Regions from separate parts of the Streptomyces chlorus genome, predicted to be linked through region 2. Evidence: riboswitches for the same ligand, from Rfam matches in the RefSeq annotation. Region 2 holds a riboswitch; each other region holds the start of a gene.
What was found. A riboswitch is a leader RNA that binds a small molecule or an ion and turns the genes downstream of it on or off. The one in region 2 is predicted to bind cyclic di-AMP.
Positions count from the first base shown of each region.

Region 1 (3,201 bases), on a different contig from region 2:
CTGCCCCAACGCGCCCCGCTCGTACGGCAGGAAGCCGGCCGGCTCGGTGGACGCCCCCTCGTACAGCACCGCGACCCGGGCCCGCGGCCGCACCCTGGACACGGCGGTGGCGAACTCCGGTTCCATGAAAGGGCTGCGCGGTGCCTCCGTCGCGGCGCGCAGCTCACGCCACCGTTCCCGCTCTCCCTCGCCGAGCTCCTCGAGCCTCAGCACACGCGTGCGTCCACTGCTCACCTGACCCCCCGATCAAGTCCCCCCTGGACACTTGTGAAGGTACCGCCCAAGACCACGAGGGCGGTAGGTAGCGGAGCATGTTGTTGCCAAGTGGTGCAGAGGCCGCGGACGGCACCCCGGGCGTGGTGCCCCGGGCGGAGCGAGCCGGGTGAGGTGAGCCGGGCGGAGCGGGACGGGCGGGGTGAGTTCGGGCGCGGTGAGTCGGGCGGGCGCGGTGTCCGTATTCTCTGATCATGGCCGCACCCACCGATTGCTCGCTCATCGCCACCGACCTGGACGGGACGCTGCTGCGCGGCGACGACACCCTCTCCGACCGCTCCCTCGCCGCACTGGCGCTGGCGGCGCGGGCCGGTGTCCGGCATCTCGTGGTGACGGGGCGCCCGGCGCCCGGAGTGCGGCCGCTCCTGGACGACCTGGGGGCCACCGGGCTCGCGGTGTGCGGACAGGGCGCGCAGGTGTACGACGCCGGCACGGACCGGATGCTGTGGTCGGTCACCCTGGACCGGGAACTGGCGGAGACCGCGCTCGGCAAGATCGAGGCCGAGGTCGGGGAGCTGTATGCCGCGGTCGACCAGGACGGGGTGGACGGGCTCACCCTGATCGAGCCGGGCTATCTGATGCCGCACCCGACGCTGCCCGCCGTGCGGGTCGAACGGCGGGACGATCTGTGGGTCCGGCCGATCAGCAAGGTGCTGCTGCGCCATCCCCACCTGACCGACGACGAATTGGCGGCGACGGCCCGTTCGGCGGTCGGCTCGCTGGCCACGGTCACCATGTCGGGTCCGGGCACCGTGGAACTCCAGCCGCGCGGTGTCACCAAGGCGACCGGTCTCGCGCTGGCCGCCGAGCACCTGGGGCTGGAACCCGAGCGGACCATCGCCTTCGGCGACATGCCCAACGACATCCCGATGTTCGACTGGGCGGCCCACGGGGTCGCCATGGCCAACGCGCACCCCGAACTCACGGCGGTGGCCGACGAGGTCACCACGTCGAACGAGGACGACGGCGTGGCCGTCGTCCTCGAGCGGTTGTTCGGCGGAGCGGAGGCGTACGTGCCCCCACACGTGCTGCCTCGCCCCAGGTCCGGGAGGGTGTCCCGGTAGGCCGCGGTGCCGCCGGTGTCCCGGCGTCCCGATGGGCCCGGGTGTCTCAGTAGGCGCCGAAGACGTTGTCGATGGAGCCGTAGCGGTCCGCCGCGTAGTTGCAGGCCGCCGCGATGTTCGCGACCGGGTCGAACGGGTCGAAGGCCGTGCCGGGCACGTGGTACGCCTGGAAGGTCGGGTCGATGACCTGGAGCAGGCCCTTCGACGGGGTGCCGGCCACGGCGTTGGAGTCCCACAGGTTGATGGCCTGCGGGTTGCCGGACGACTCGCGCAGGATGTTGCGGTGGATGGAGTCGTAGCTGCCGGGGATGCCGTGCTGCGCCATGACGGACAGCGACTCGCGGATCCAGCCGTCGAGGTTGTCCGGGTACGCGGTCACGGTGCCGGCGGCGGGGGCGGACGTCGCGGCAGCGGCGGGCGCGGCGGAGGCGGCGGTGGCGCCGAACAGCGGGAGGGCGACCGCCGCGACGCCGGCGACGGCGAAGGAGCGGACGAGGCGGGAGCGGCCGAAGCGGCGGGGCGGACCGGATGCGGGCATGTCTGTGTTCCTCTCCTACGCCTGCGAGGTGAGCTGTCGGGTTCGGGCGGGAGAGTGCCCGGCCGTGCCCCTGCGGGCATGGCTTCACCCCGAGCCGTTCCGGGTGCGAACCGGTCCGGCGGCTTACCTGGGTCCCCCGCTCCTGCCGTGCGTGAGTGAGTTCATTGATGGGTGGCGCGGGCGGTGGCAGGATTCGGCGTCCGCCCGACAGGCCGGGAACGTATGCGAGTGCACTTGTCGGGAACAAGTGCGACCGTCACAGATCATGCTGCTTGATCTTGCATTGGGGTGTTTGGGGCGCTTGCCCCTTTGCGGTTGCCAAGGGTCAACTCGCTCTCGGGGCAAGGGGAATCGCCGGTGTGTGCGAGGGGTGGGCGTGCCGGGGTGCGCGTGACGTACTTCACTGGCCGTATCGCGTGGGCATATTTGCCACCAGAGGGGATTTACTTGGCAATTACGGCAAATCGGTCGCCTGGGCAGGCAGGATGGTCTGCGTGCCGGATCGCGTGCCGGATCCCGGTTCGGGATGCGGTTCGGGGCGCGGCCCGGACGGCGGCCCGGACGGCGGTCTGGGCTGGGGTCGGATCGTGGTTCGGGTGCGTCCCGAGGGTGGGCTGTCGTGCCTGAAAGGCGAGGAATATTCTTTATTGCCAACTGATCAGAAACGATCGGATTGTGATCCGATATAGGAGGGTGCCGTGAGACGCGGTGCACGCGTGCGCAGGTGAGTCTGGGGAATGTGGGTGCTGGCGGTGATCGAAACATGACCGGATACGCTGACTCGAGTGATGTCAGCGACCTATCGACAAACTTTGCAAGACGTCTAAGAGCCAGTGGACACCAGCAGACAGGAGACCCCTCGTGACCGTCGTCGGGCCGTTCGGGCTGAGCGTGCGGGACCAGGCTCTGGAGGCCGATGTCCAGGCCGGAATGACGGCTGTCGAAGAAGGGCTGCTCGAGGCCACGAAGAGTGAGGTCCCCTTCATCACCGAGGCCGCCCAGCACCTGGTGCGGGCCGGTGGCAAGCGGTTCCGGCCCCTGCTCGTGATGCTCGCCGCCCAGTTCGGCGACCCCTACACTCCCGGCGTCGTGCCGTCAGCCGTGGTCGTGGAGCTGACCCACCTGGCCACGCTGTACCACGACGACGTGATGGACGACGCCGCCGTACGGCGCGGGGTGCCCAGCGCCAACACCCGCTGGGGCAACTCCGTCGCGGTCCTCACCGGCGACTTCCTGTTCGCGCGCGCGTCGCACATCCTGGCCGATCTCGGACCGGAGGCCGTACGGGTGCAGGCCGAGGCGTTCGAGCGGCTGGTCACCGGTCAG
Region 1 is NZ_JBHSOA010000009.1:197,162-200,362, forward strand. It holds gene ACFPZI_RS05255 (GNAT family N-acetyltransferase) at 1-213, opposite strand, end outside; gene ACFPZI_RS05260 (HAD family hydrolase) at 468-1,337, shown strand; gene ACFPZI_RS05265 (transglycosylase SLT domain-containing protein) at 1,384-1,875, opposite strand; cyclic di-AMP (ydaO/yuaA leader) riboswitch at 1,879-2,043, opposite strand; gene ACFPZI_RS05270 (polyprenyl synthetase family protein) at 2,737-3,201, shown strand, end outside.
Region 1: linked by a shared signal. The riboswitch ahead of ACFPZI_RS05265 (transglycosylase SLT domain-containing protein) and the one ahead of ACFPZI_RS20415 (M23 family metallopeptidase) in region 2 are both predicted to bind cyclic di-AMP.

Region 2 (3,201 bases):
CCGCCGAACTGGAGCGCTGCGGCGCCACCCTGGACGCCTACGCCGACCACCCCGGCATCCGTCTGAGCCTCGAGGTGCCGGCCTCACGGCTCACCAAGGGGCTCGGGCTGCTCGCCGACGCCCTCAGGGCACCCGCGTTCGCCGACAGCGAGATCGAGCGCCTCGTCCGCAACCGCCTCGACGAGATCCCGCACGAGCTGGCCAACCCGTCCCGCCGCGCGGCGAAGGAACTCTCCAAGGAGCTGTTCCCGGCGACGTCGCGCATGTCCCGCCCGCGCCAGGGCACCGAGGAGACCGTCGCCGGCATCGACTCGACGGCCGTACGCGCCTTCCACGAGAAGCACGTCCGCCCCGCGACCGCCACCGCGGTGGTCGTCGGCGACCTCACCGGCACCGACCTGGACGAGCTGCTCGGCGACACCCTTGGCGTCTGGACCGGATCGTCCGCCCAGCCGCGGCCCGTTCCGCCGGTCACCGCCGACGACTCCGGCCGGGTCGTGATCGTGGACCGCCCCGGCGCCGTACAGACACAGTTGCTCATCGGCCGCGTCGGAGCGGACCGGCACGACCGCGTGTGGGCCGCGCAGGTGCTCGGCACCTACTGCCTCGGCGGCACTCTCACCTCCCGCTTGGACCGCGTCCTGCGCGAGGAGAAGGGCTACACCTACGGCGTACGGTCGTTCGGCCAGGTCCTGAGGTCCGCCCCGGACGGCACCGGCGCGTCGCTGCTCGCCATCAGCGGCTCCGTCGACACCCCGAACACCGGCCCCGCCCTGCAGGACCTGTGGACGGTGCTGCGCACCCTCGCCGCCGAGGGCCTCACCGACGCCGAGCGTGACGTCGCCGTACAGAACCTGGTGGGTGTGGCGCCGCTCAGGTACGAGACCGCCGCGGCCGTCGCCGGCACCCTGGCCGACCAGGTGGAGCAGCATCTGCCCGACGACTACCAGGCCGAGCTGTACCGGCGGCTCGCCGCCACAGGCACCGTGGAGGCGACCGCGGCGGTGGTGAACGCCTTCCCGGTGGACCGACTCGTGACCGTCCTGGTCGGCGACGCGGCGAAGATCAAGGAGCCCGTCGAGGCGCTCGGCATCGGCGAAGTCACCGTCGTGGCCGCCGAATAGACGGCCCGTCAGCGGCCGGGACGCCGCTGAGAGGCAGTCCGCGGGGGCCCCGTGGGCACCCGGCGGAGCGCACGCGCGCGTGGCCCTGGTGGCGTGAAAGTCACCAGGGCCCGCTTATGCCCGAATTGGGGCGGGAAGTGCATGTCTGCCCTGTGGGATGCGCTACAAAAGCCGGGATCAGTTTGGGGATTGAAGGATGCCCCGCTTAGCTTCATGCGGTCTGTTCGTCGGGCAGTGCGCCGCACCCGCGGCACCGGACAGTCATCGCCGAGTCCCCGTACGGCGCGAGCCAGGGGAGCCGGGGACCCAACCGTCCCTGAGGTGAATCGGACGCCCGCGCGTGTCGCGAGGGGGCCCGTAGGAGACCTTCCTGCTCCGAACCTGTCAGCTAACCCGGTAGGCGAGAGGGAAGGAAAGGACCACCCTGTACATGGCGTTCACCCGCGCCCCCGGGAAGCACCGTCGTCCCAGCCGTGTGCATCGCGGCACCGCCAGGGCGGCGGGCGTCGCGGCCCTCACCACCACCGGTGTCATCGGCTCCCTCGCGGCTCCGGCGCTCGCCGCCGAATCCGCCGCGGAACAGACCGGCCTCACCCCCGTGATCACCCTGGGCGACGAGGCCGCCGCCCAGGTCGACGCCCAGGCGGCTGCCCAGCACGAGGCCGCACGCGAGGCGGCCCAGGCCGCCGCCCGCGAAGCCGCCGAGGAAGCCGCGCGGGAGAGGGCGGCCGAAGAGGCCGAGAGGGCCCGCGAAGCCGAGGAGCGCGCCGCGCGGGAGGCCGAGCGCAAGCGCCTCACCACCTTCGTGTCCCCGATCGCGGGCTCCTACGTCTCGACCGGTTACCTGTCCGGCGGTGCCGTCTGGTCCTCCGGCAGCCACACCGGTGTCGACTTCCACGCCGCGAGCGGCACCCCCGTGCTCTCGGTCGGCATGGGCACCGTCGTCGAGGCCGGCTGGGGCGGCGCCTACGGCAACCAGGTTGTGATCAAGATGCACGACGGCACGTACACCCAGTACGGCCACCTGTCGTCCGTCGGTGTCTCGGTGGGCCAGCAGGTCACCCCGGGGCAGCAGATCGGCGTCTCCGGCGCCACCGGCAATGTCACCGGCGCGCATCTGCACTTCGAGGCCCGCACCACCGCCGAGTACGGCTCCGACATCGACCCCGTCGCGTACCTCCGCGCGCACGGCGCGAACGTCTGACCGGGCACGTACCCCCTGGCCTCCGTGTGCACCTCGACATTCGGGTGATCCCCTGACACCCCAGGTGTCCGCTTTCCGTGGAATGGCCCCGGCTCGCTCTGCGAGCCGGGGCCATCGGACTTTCCGGCGGGCGGCCCGTTGTCCAAAAAACGGACATGATTCCCGGCTCGCCGTCGGAAATTCCCGCACGTTGCAATAGAGTTATGGAGCGGGCGTCACCCGTTGATGTTATGCGGGGATTAATTCGGAGGTCGGTCATGCGTATTCCGGCGCACTCGGTGTGTACGGCGATCCGGGACGACATCGTCTCGGGTGTCTACGAGCGTGGCGGCCGGCTCACCGAGGAACTCCTCGCCCGCCGCTACGGCGTCTCGCGCGTCCCCGTCCGGGAGGGCCCTGCGCACCCTGGAGGCCGAGGGCTTCGTGGTGACCCGGCGGCACGCGGGCGCATGCGTCGCGGAACCCACCGAGCGGGAGGCCGCCGACCTGCTGGAGATGCGGCTGCTGCTGGAGCCGCTCGGAGCCTCCCGTGCCGCACAGCGCCGCACCGAGGCCCATCTGAAGGTGCTGTGCGGCCTGGTCCGGCTGGGCCAGGAGCGGGCCCGTCAGGGCCACAGCGACGACCTGCGCTCACTGGGTGGCTGGTTCCACGAGACGCTCGCCCGGGCGTCCGGCAGTCCGGCGCTGACGTCGACGCTGATCCGGCTCCGGCACAGGATCGGCTGGATGTACGAGGTGCGGGGGACGAGGGACCCCGTGGAGTGCTGGGCGGAGCACGGCGCGGTCGTGGACGCCGTGGTGCGCGGGGACGGCGAGCGCGCGCGTGCGGTCATGGTGCTGCACATCGAGCGCGCAGCCGCCGCCCACCGCCTG
Region 2 is NZ_JBHSOA010000042.1:261,197-264,397, reverse strand. It holds gene ACFPZI_RS20420 (M16 family metallopeptidase) at 1-1,124, shown strand, start outside; cyclic di-AMP (ydaO/yuaA leader) riboswitch at 1,380-1,542, shown strand; gene ACFPZI_RS20415 (M23 family metallopeptidase) at 1,555-2,328, shown strand; partial or broken gene ACFPZI_RS20410 (GntR family transcriptional regulator) at 2,586-3,201, shown strand, end outside.

Region 3 (3,201 bases), on a different contig from region 2:
ATGCCCCGGAAGGTCTTCGAACCGGCCCCCGGGCAGCCCTCGAAATGCCCGTCGGCCACCGTGCAGGTGACCGTCAGGCCCCCTTCGGACACGGTCTGTCGAGCCTTGGTAGGAGCGAGGTAAAGGTGACGCTCACTCAGCTCTGTGATCTTAGTGTGATCTGCGCGGCATTAACTTGTGACAGACGTTCGACTGCGGATACGTTCACCCATCAAGCACGGCACCTCGCTTTCACAGCAGCGCAGTTCGAACCGCCGTGCGAGTAACTGTTGTCCTGCGAAAGGTCTCCGCATGCTCTCCGGCAATGGTCGTCACCGCCGCCCCCGCCAGGCTCCGGCTCTTCTCGTCGCGGCCGGAGTGACCGGCTCGGCCATCGCGATTCCCCTTCTCGGGGCCGGCGCGGCCAGCGCGGCCGACGGCTCGACCTGGGACCGGGTCGCCGAGTGCGAGTCCGGCGGCTCCTGGAGCCAGAACTCCGGCAACGGCTACTACGGCGGTCTGCAACTGACCCAGGAGGCCTGGGAGAAGTACGGCGGCCTCGACTACGCGACCAGCGCCGACCAGGCCAGCCGGGGCCAGCAGATAGCGGTGGCCGAGAAGATCCTCGCCGACCAGGGTGTCGGCGCGTGGAGAGCCTGTGGGCTGCTGGGGGGACTGAACCAGGAATCGTCCGTGCCCGGCGTGGACACCGGCGTGGACACCGGCGTGGAGGACGGCTCGTCGGCCAAGCCCGGTTCCGAAAGGACCGCCACCCCGTCGCCGTCGCAGTCCTCCGACTCCTCGGCGGACGCGGAGGACGCCACGGAGGGCAAGGCGAAGGGGAAGGAGGGGAAAGAGGGGGAGAAGGGTGGATCGGCCGGCCCCAGTGCTTCCTCCTCCGCTTCCCCCTCTCCTTCGGCCTCGGCCAAGGGTGAGGAATCGGACAAGTCCGAGCAGAAGGTCGACGCTTCGGCCTCGGCTGGCGGCGAGGACTCCGGCGGCGGCCGTCACCGCGGCGCCAACGCCGAGGAAGAGGTGCGTGAGGACCGTGACGCCGGATCCTCCGGCCGGCACGCTTCGCGCGGCGGTCTCGGCTTCACGCGCGGCCTTGGCAGTTCGTCCCCGTCGAGCGACTCCGGCGCGGGCTCCGGGAGCGGCTCCTCGGCCGCCTCCGACTCCCTTGCCCTCGGCGGCGGATGGCTCGCCCAGTACAGCGGAGGGGACGAGATCCTGGGCGCGGCCGCCTCGAACCTCATCCTTCCCGGTCAGACGCTTTCGTTCGGGTTCGAGTCGGACAACGGCTGACATCCGGGTGCCGGCTGGGCGTGCGGGCCTTTCCCGGCCGGGCGGCAGGGCTGAGCGGTAGCTGGGCACCGGTTGAGTGGTGACTGGGCGGCAGTTGGGTCGGCGTGCGAAAAAGCGTGTCGACGGGGCCAGTTGAGGTCATGATTCGCGAAGAATGTCTGATTTAAAGGCGATGAGAGATAGGTCTCAGAAGCCCTGATCGTCTTTGATAATCCGCCGAGCGCGTGTCTACGGTCAGGACCGCTCGCCATCGCGGGCCCCGGCTGCCGCCACGCCGAATCCTGCCAGTGGCAGCACGGGAACAGTCGTCGCGTCATGCGCCGTAGGCAGGAGCGGGGGACCCAAGGTAGGCGCCAAATCCGGTGGAGAAAGCCGGATGTGGCTTGGGGTGAAGCCGCGTCCCGTGAGGGACGCGGCCGGGCAACTCAACCGGCCCGAACCCGACAGCTCACCTCGTAGGCGTCGGTGAGGGGATCCATTCATGCTGTTTTCCGGCAAGGGCAAGCACCGTCGTCCGTCCAAGGCCACCCGTGTCATCGCCGTCGCCGGCGTCACCGGTGTCGCTGTCGCCGCCCCGCTGATGGCGGCCGGCAACGCTTCCGCCGCCACCGCCTCCGAGTGGGACGCCGTCGCCCAGTGCGAGTCCGGCGGCAACTGGTCGATCAATACCGGCAACGGCTACTACGGCGGTCTGCAGTTCTCCGCCTCCACCTGGGCCGGCTACGGCGGCACGGCGCACGCCGGCACCGCCGACCAGGCCAGCAAGGCCCAGCAGATCCAGATCGCCGAGAAGGTCCTCGCCGGCCAGGGCAAGGGTGCCTGGCCGGTCTGCGGCACGGGCCTGTCCAACGCGGCCTACACCGGTGGCGGTTCCGCCGAGGGCTCGGGCAACCAGAGCTCCGGCAACCAGGACAGCGGCTCCTCGCAGAAGTCCCAGAAGCAGGAGTCCCCGAAGCAGAAGTCCCAGGAGCGGAGCGCCGAGGCCGCTCCCGAGCGTTCCGCCGAGCAGAAGGCCTCCCGCTCCGACGAGCGTCCGGCCGCCAAGAAGACCGTCACCACCCCGACCGGCGAGAAGGTCGAGAAGGGTGACGGTGAGTACAAGGTCGTCAAGGGCGACACCCTCAGCTCGATCGCCTCGGAGCACGACGTCAAGGGCGGCTGGGGCAAGCTGTTCAAGCTGAACGACGAGATCGTCGAGGATGCCGACCTCATTTACCCGGGCCAGCAGCTGCACCTGAAGTAAGGCCGCAGTCGCAGGTCCTGGCCCCGTCCCCACGGGTGCCTGCCCCGCCCCGGCGCGTGTCCCCCGTACGCGCCGGGGCGGGGCTTTTCCGTGTTCGACGCCGGATCCGGTTCGTGCGCGGTGCCGGACCCGGACCCGGTCTCCGGTCTCCGGTCTCCCGGTTTTCCGGTTTTCCGTCTCCCGGTTTTCCGATACCGCCTTTGTTCCGTTCGGAAACAATTTACTCTCGGTTCTGTCCGTGAAGCGGCCGACCGGATGGCCGATCGCCCCGAGCCGGATAGGCTCGGGTCCGCAGGGCCCCGTGGCCCCGCTGAACCACGTCACATCCATGAAGGAGATGCTCGTGCCGTCCATCGACGTCGTCGTAGCCCGGGAAATCCTGGACTCCCGAGGTAACCCCACGGTCGAGGTCGAGGTCGGCCTCGACGACGGCAGCACGGGTCGTGCCGCCGTCCCGTCCGGCGCCTCCACCGGCGCCTTCGAGGCCATCGAACTCCGTGACGGCGACCCCGACCGTTACCAGGGCAAGGGTGTCGAGAAGGCCGTCCTGGCCGTCATCGAGCAGATCGGCCCGGAGCTCGTCGGCTACGACGCCACCGAGCAGCGCCTGATCGACCAGGCGATGTTCGACCTGGACGCCACCGACAACAAGGGCTCCCTCGGCGCCAACGCCA
Region 3 is NZ_JBHSOA010000005.1:94,496-97,696, reverse strand. It holds gene ACFPZI_RS03020 (transglycosylase family protein) at 292-1,284, shown strand; cyclic di-AMP (ydaO/yuaA leader) riboswitch at 1,593-1,761, shown strand; gene ACFPZI_RS03015 (transglycosylase family protein) at 1,766-2,527, shown strand; gene eno (phosphopyruvate hydratase) at 2,871-3,201, shown strand, end outside.
Region 3: linked by a shared signal. The riboswitch ahead of ACFPZI_RS03015 (transglycosylase family protein) and the one ahead of ACFPZI_RS20415 (M23 family metallopeptidase) in region 2 are both predicted to bind cyclic di-AMP.

Region 4 (3,201 bases), on a different contig from region 2:
CGGCGCGAAGGCCCTCTACACGACCGACAAGGGCGCCGAACGCGCCCGCGCCCACGGTCTCGCCGCCGACATCGTGCCGCTCGGCGCCGACCTCGACTGGCGGCGGCTCCTGACGCACCTGTACGACGCGTACGGCGTCCGGCGGCTCATGGTCGAGGGCGGCGGCCTGATCCACACCCAGCTCCTCACCCAGGGCCTCGCCGACGAGCTCCAGCTGGTCCTCGCCCCGCTCTTCGTCGGCGACCCGGGCGCCGCCCGCCTCTTCGGCCCCGGCACCTACCAGGGCGGCCGGCTGCGGCTGCTGGAGACCCGTCCCATCGGCGACGTCGTCCTCATGCGCTACGAGCCCACCGCCCCCGGCGCCGGCCCGCTCCCCGTCGCCGCCGACCACCACTGGCTGGCCCTCGCCTGCGAACTGGCGGACCGGTGCCCGCCCTCTCGGACGGCGTTCAGCGTGGGCGCGGTGGTCGTGGCGGCCGACGGCACCGAGCTGGCGCGCGGCCACTCCCGCGAGGGCGGCGACCCGGTGGTGCACGCCGAGGAGGCCGCCCTCGCCAAGATCGACCCCGTGGACCCGCGGCTCGCGACCGCCACCGTGTACTCCAGCCTGGAACCCTGCGCCCGCCGCGCCTCCCGTCCGGCGCCCTGCGCCCGGCTGATCCTGGACGCGGGGGTACGGCGGGTGGTCACCGCGTGGCGGGAGCCGGACACCTTCGTGGCGGGCGCCGACGGCAGCGGAGTGCTGGCCGCGGAGGGGGCCCTGGTCGTCGTCCTGCCGGAGCACAAGGAGGCCGCCGAGGCACCGAACAGCCATCTGACCGGCCGGTGACGGAGGGGCGGCGGTCATGGGTGTGCGAAGTGCCCCGCGGATGCCGTATGCTGGTTACACAACGACGCGGGGTGGAGCAGCTCGGTAGCTCGCTGGGCTCATAACCCAGAGGTCGCAGGTTCAAATCCTGTCCCCGCTACTGAAGGCCGAGGGCCGGAATCCGAAAGGGTTCCGGCCCTCGGCCGTTCCTGTTCCTGTCTCCCGTTTCCGTCTTCCGTTTCCGTCTTCCGTTCCCGTCCTCCGGTGGAGGTTCCGAGGGCGCGTTCTCCGGGCCCTTCCGCGCCGATGTCACGCCGGGTGATCGCAGCGCCTCGCTGCGCATAACAACTGATGCACCGTCAGATAAGGTGTGACGGATGAGGGGAAGTCAACTCACCCGTTTTGGGGCGGTCGTGGTGCTTAAGTCCGTATGGAAATCGTTAACGATCAAGAGGAACGGCTTGGAATACGACCCCTCCGTCTATTAACGTTCGATAACGCAGCGCGGTCGTCCCAGCCGTCACACGAGTCGGCTCCGTGCGCACGCGCCGAATCCCGCAAGGGAACCGGGGAACCAACACCTTGGGGTGAATCGCGTGAATGCCCCGTGGAGACACGGACGGTATACGCGCGTAGGAGACCTTCCTGCTCCGAACCCGTCAGCTAACCCGGTAGGCGATAAGGAAGGAAAGGAGTGCGCCCCACGTGGCGTCGAACCGTCCTGCCCCTGAGGCCCCCTTCATGCCGAGCCAGCGCGACAGCGAGACCTTCGGCTACGACAGCATCCGCACCGACGAGGGCCCCTTCGAGGAGTGGAACCCCACCGCGGAGTCCCTGCTCCCCGTACGCGGTCGGCACCGCGTCGGCAAGCAGCGCGGCGGCGGCCTCGCCCGCAGCTCCACCGTCCTGGGCGTCGGTGTCATAGCCGCCGTCGCCGGTGGCGGTATGGCCAGCGCCCAGACCGGCAAGCCGCCGGTCTCGATCTCGATGCCGGACCTTCCCTCTGTCGGTTCCCTCATCTCCGACGAGGAAACCCCCCAGGGTTCCGCCACCCCGCTCAGCAGCATCGGCACGGTCGCCGACGAGGCCGAGCAGGGCAGCACCTCCGGCGCCGGCGAGGTGCTGCGCGCCCGGATCATGGCTCAGGTCGAGCAGCAGCAGAGCCAGGCCGAGGACAAGGCCGCCGCCGAGGCCGCCGCCCAGGTGGAGAAGGAGGCCAAGGACCAGGCCGCCGCCGCGAAGAAGGAGGCGGAGGAGAAGGTCGCCGCCGCGAAGGAGAAGGCCGCCGCCGCGAAGGAGAAGGCGGAGGAGGAGGCCAGGCAGAAGGCCGAGGCCGAGCGTCTGGCCGAACTGGCCAAGCAGTACGCACTGCCGACCTCCTCGTACACCATCTCCTCGACCTTCGGTCAGGCCGGCGCCTACTGGTCCTCCGGCCAGCACACCGGCCTGGACTTCGCCGCCCCCACGGGCACGCTGATCAAGGCGGTCCACACCGGCACGATCACCTCCGCCGGCTGGGACGGTTCCTACGGCTACAAGACCGTGCTGACCCTCGACGACGGCACCGAGATCTGGTACGCCCACCAGTCCTCCATCAGCGTCAGCGTCGGCCAGCAGGTCAACACCGGCGACGTGATCGGCCGCGTCGGCTCCACCGGCAACTCCACCGGCGCCCACCTCCACCTGGAGGTGCACACGGCCGGTTCCGCCGGGGGCATCGACCCGATGGCCTGGATGCAGTCGAAGGGCCTCACCGTCTGAGACCCCGGCCCCGGCCGGTCTTCACGCCCTCGCAGCCACAGCCCCGGCAGTCCTGACGACGACCCCCCGACGTCAGGGCTGCCGGTCCGGCGTTTCAGGGGCGGTACGGGTACGCGTACGGGTTCGGCCCGGACGCCGGGTACCCGGGGTGCACGGAGTGCGGGGGGTTCATGGCGCCGTACGGCCCGTACGCTCCGTACCCCCCGTACGCGCCGGGTAAGCCGTACGCGCCGTACAGCGGCCAGGACGGGGCGGGCGGTGCGGTGACTCGGGCCGCGTGTTCCAGAGCCGGGCGGGCCGTGTCGCGGCGCTGCCACAGCTCCCGTAGCAGCTCGTGCTCCCGTGCGGTGAAGTCTGTACCCGCGCGGCCGCGGCGCCCCCGGTGCCGCAGGAACGCCAGCGACGTCGCGTACGCCCCGTACTGCGCCACCGCGCGGGCCGCGGCCCGGCCGCCGTGCCGGCGCGCGTACCGCCGGGCGACGCGCCGAGCCCGCATCGAGCCGAGCGCGTAGGGCTGGGCCGGGGACAGCCAGCCGGCCCTGACGTACGCGGGCAGCTCCTCCCGTACGGTCCGCAGCTCGCGCTGCCGGGTCCGCACCACCAGCCAGGTCAACAGGCCGAACGACGGCAGC
Region 4 is NZ_JBHSOA010000012.1:189,580-192,780, forward strand. It holds gene ACFPZI_RS07675 (dihydrofolate reductase family protein) at 1-829, shown strand, start outside; tRNA gene ACFPZI_RS07680 (tRNA-Met) at 895-968, shown strand; cyclic di-AMP (ydaO/yuaA leader) riboswitch at 1,345-1,501, shown strand; gene ACFPZI_RS07685 (M23 family metallopeptidase) at 1,514-2,569, shown strand; gene ACFPZI_RS07690 (PrsW family intramembrane metalloprotease) at 2,664-3,201, opposite strand, start outside.
Region 4: linked by a shared signal. The riboswitch ahead of ACFPZI_RS07685 (M23 family metallopeptidase) and the one ahead of ACFPZI_RS20415 (M23 family metallopeptidase) in region 2 are both predicted to bind cyclic di-AMP.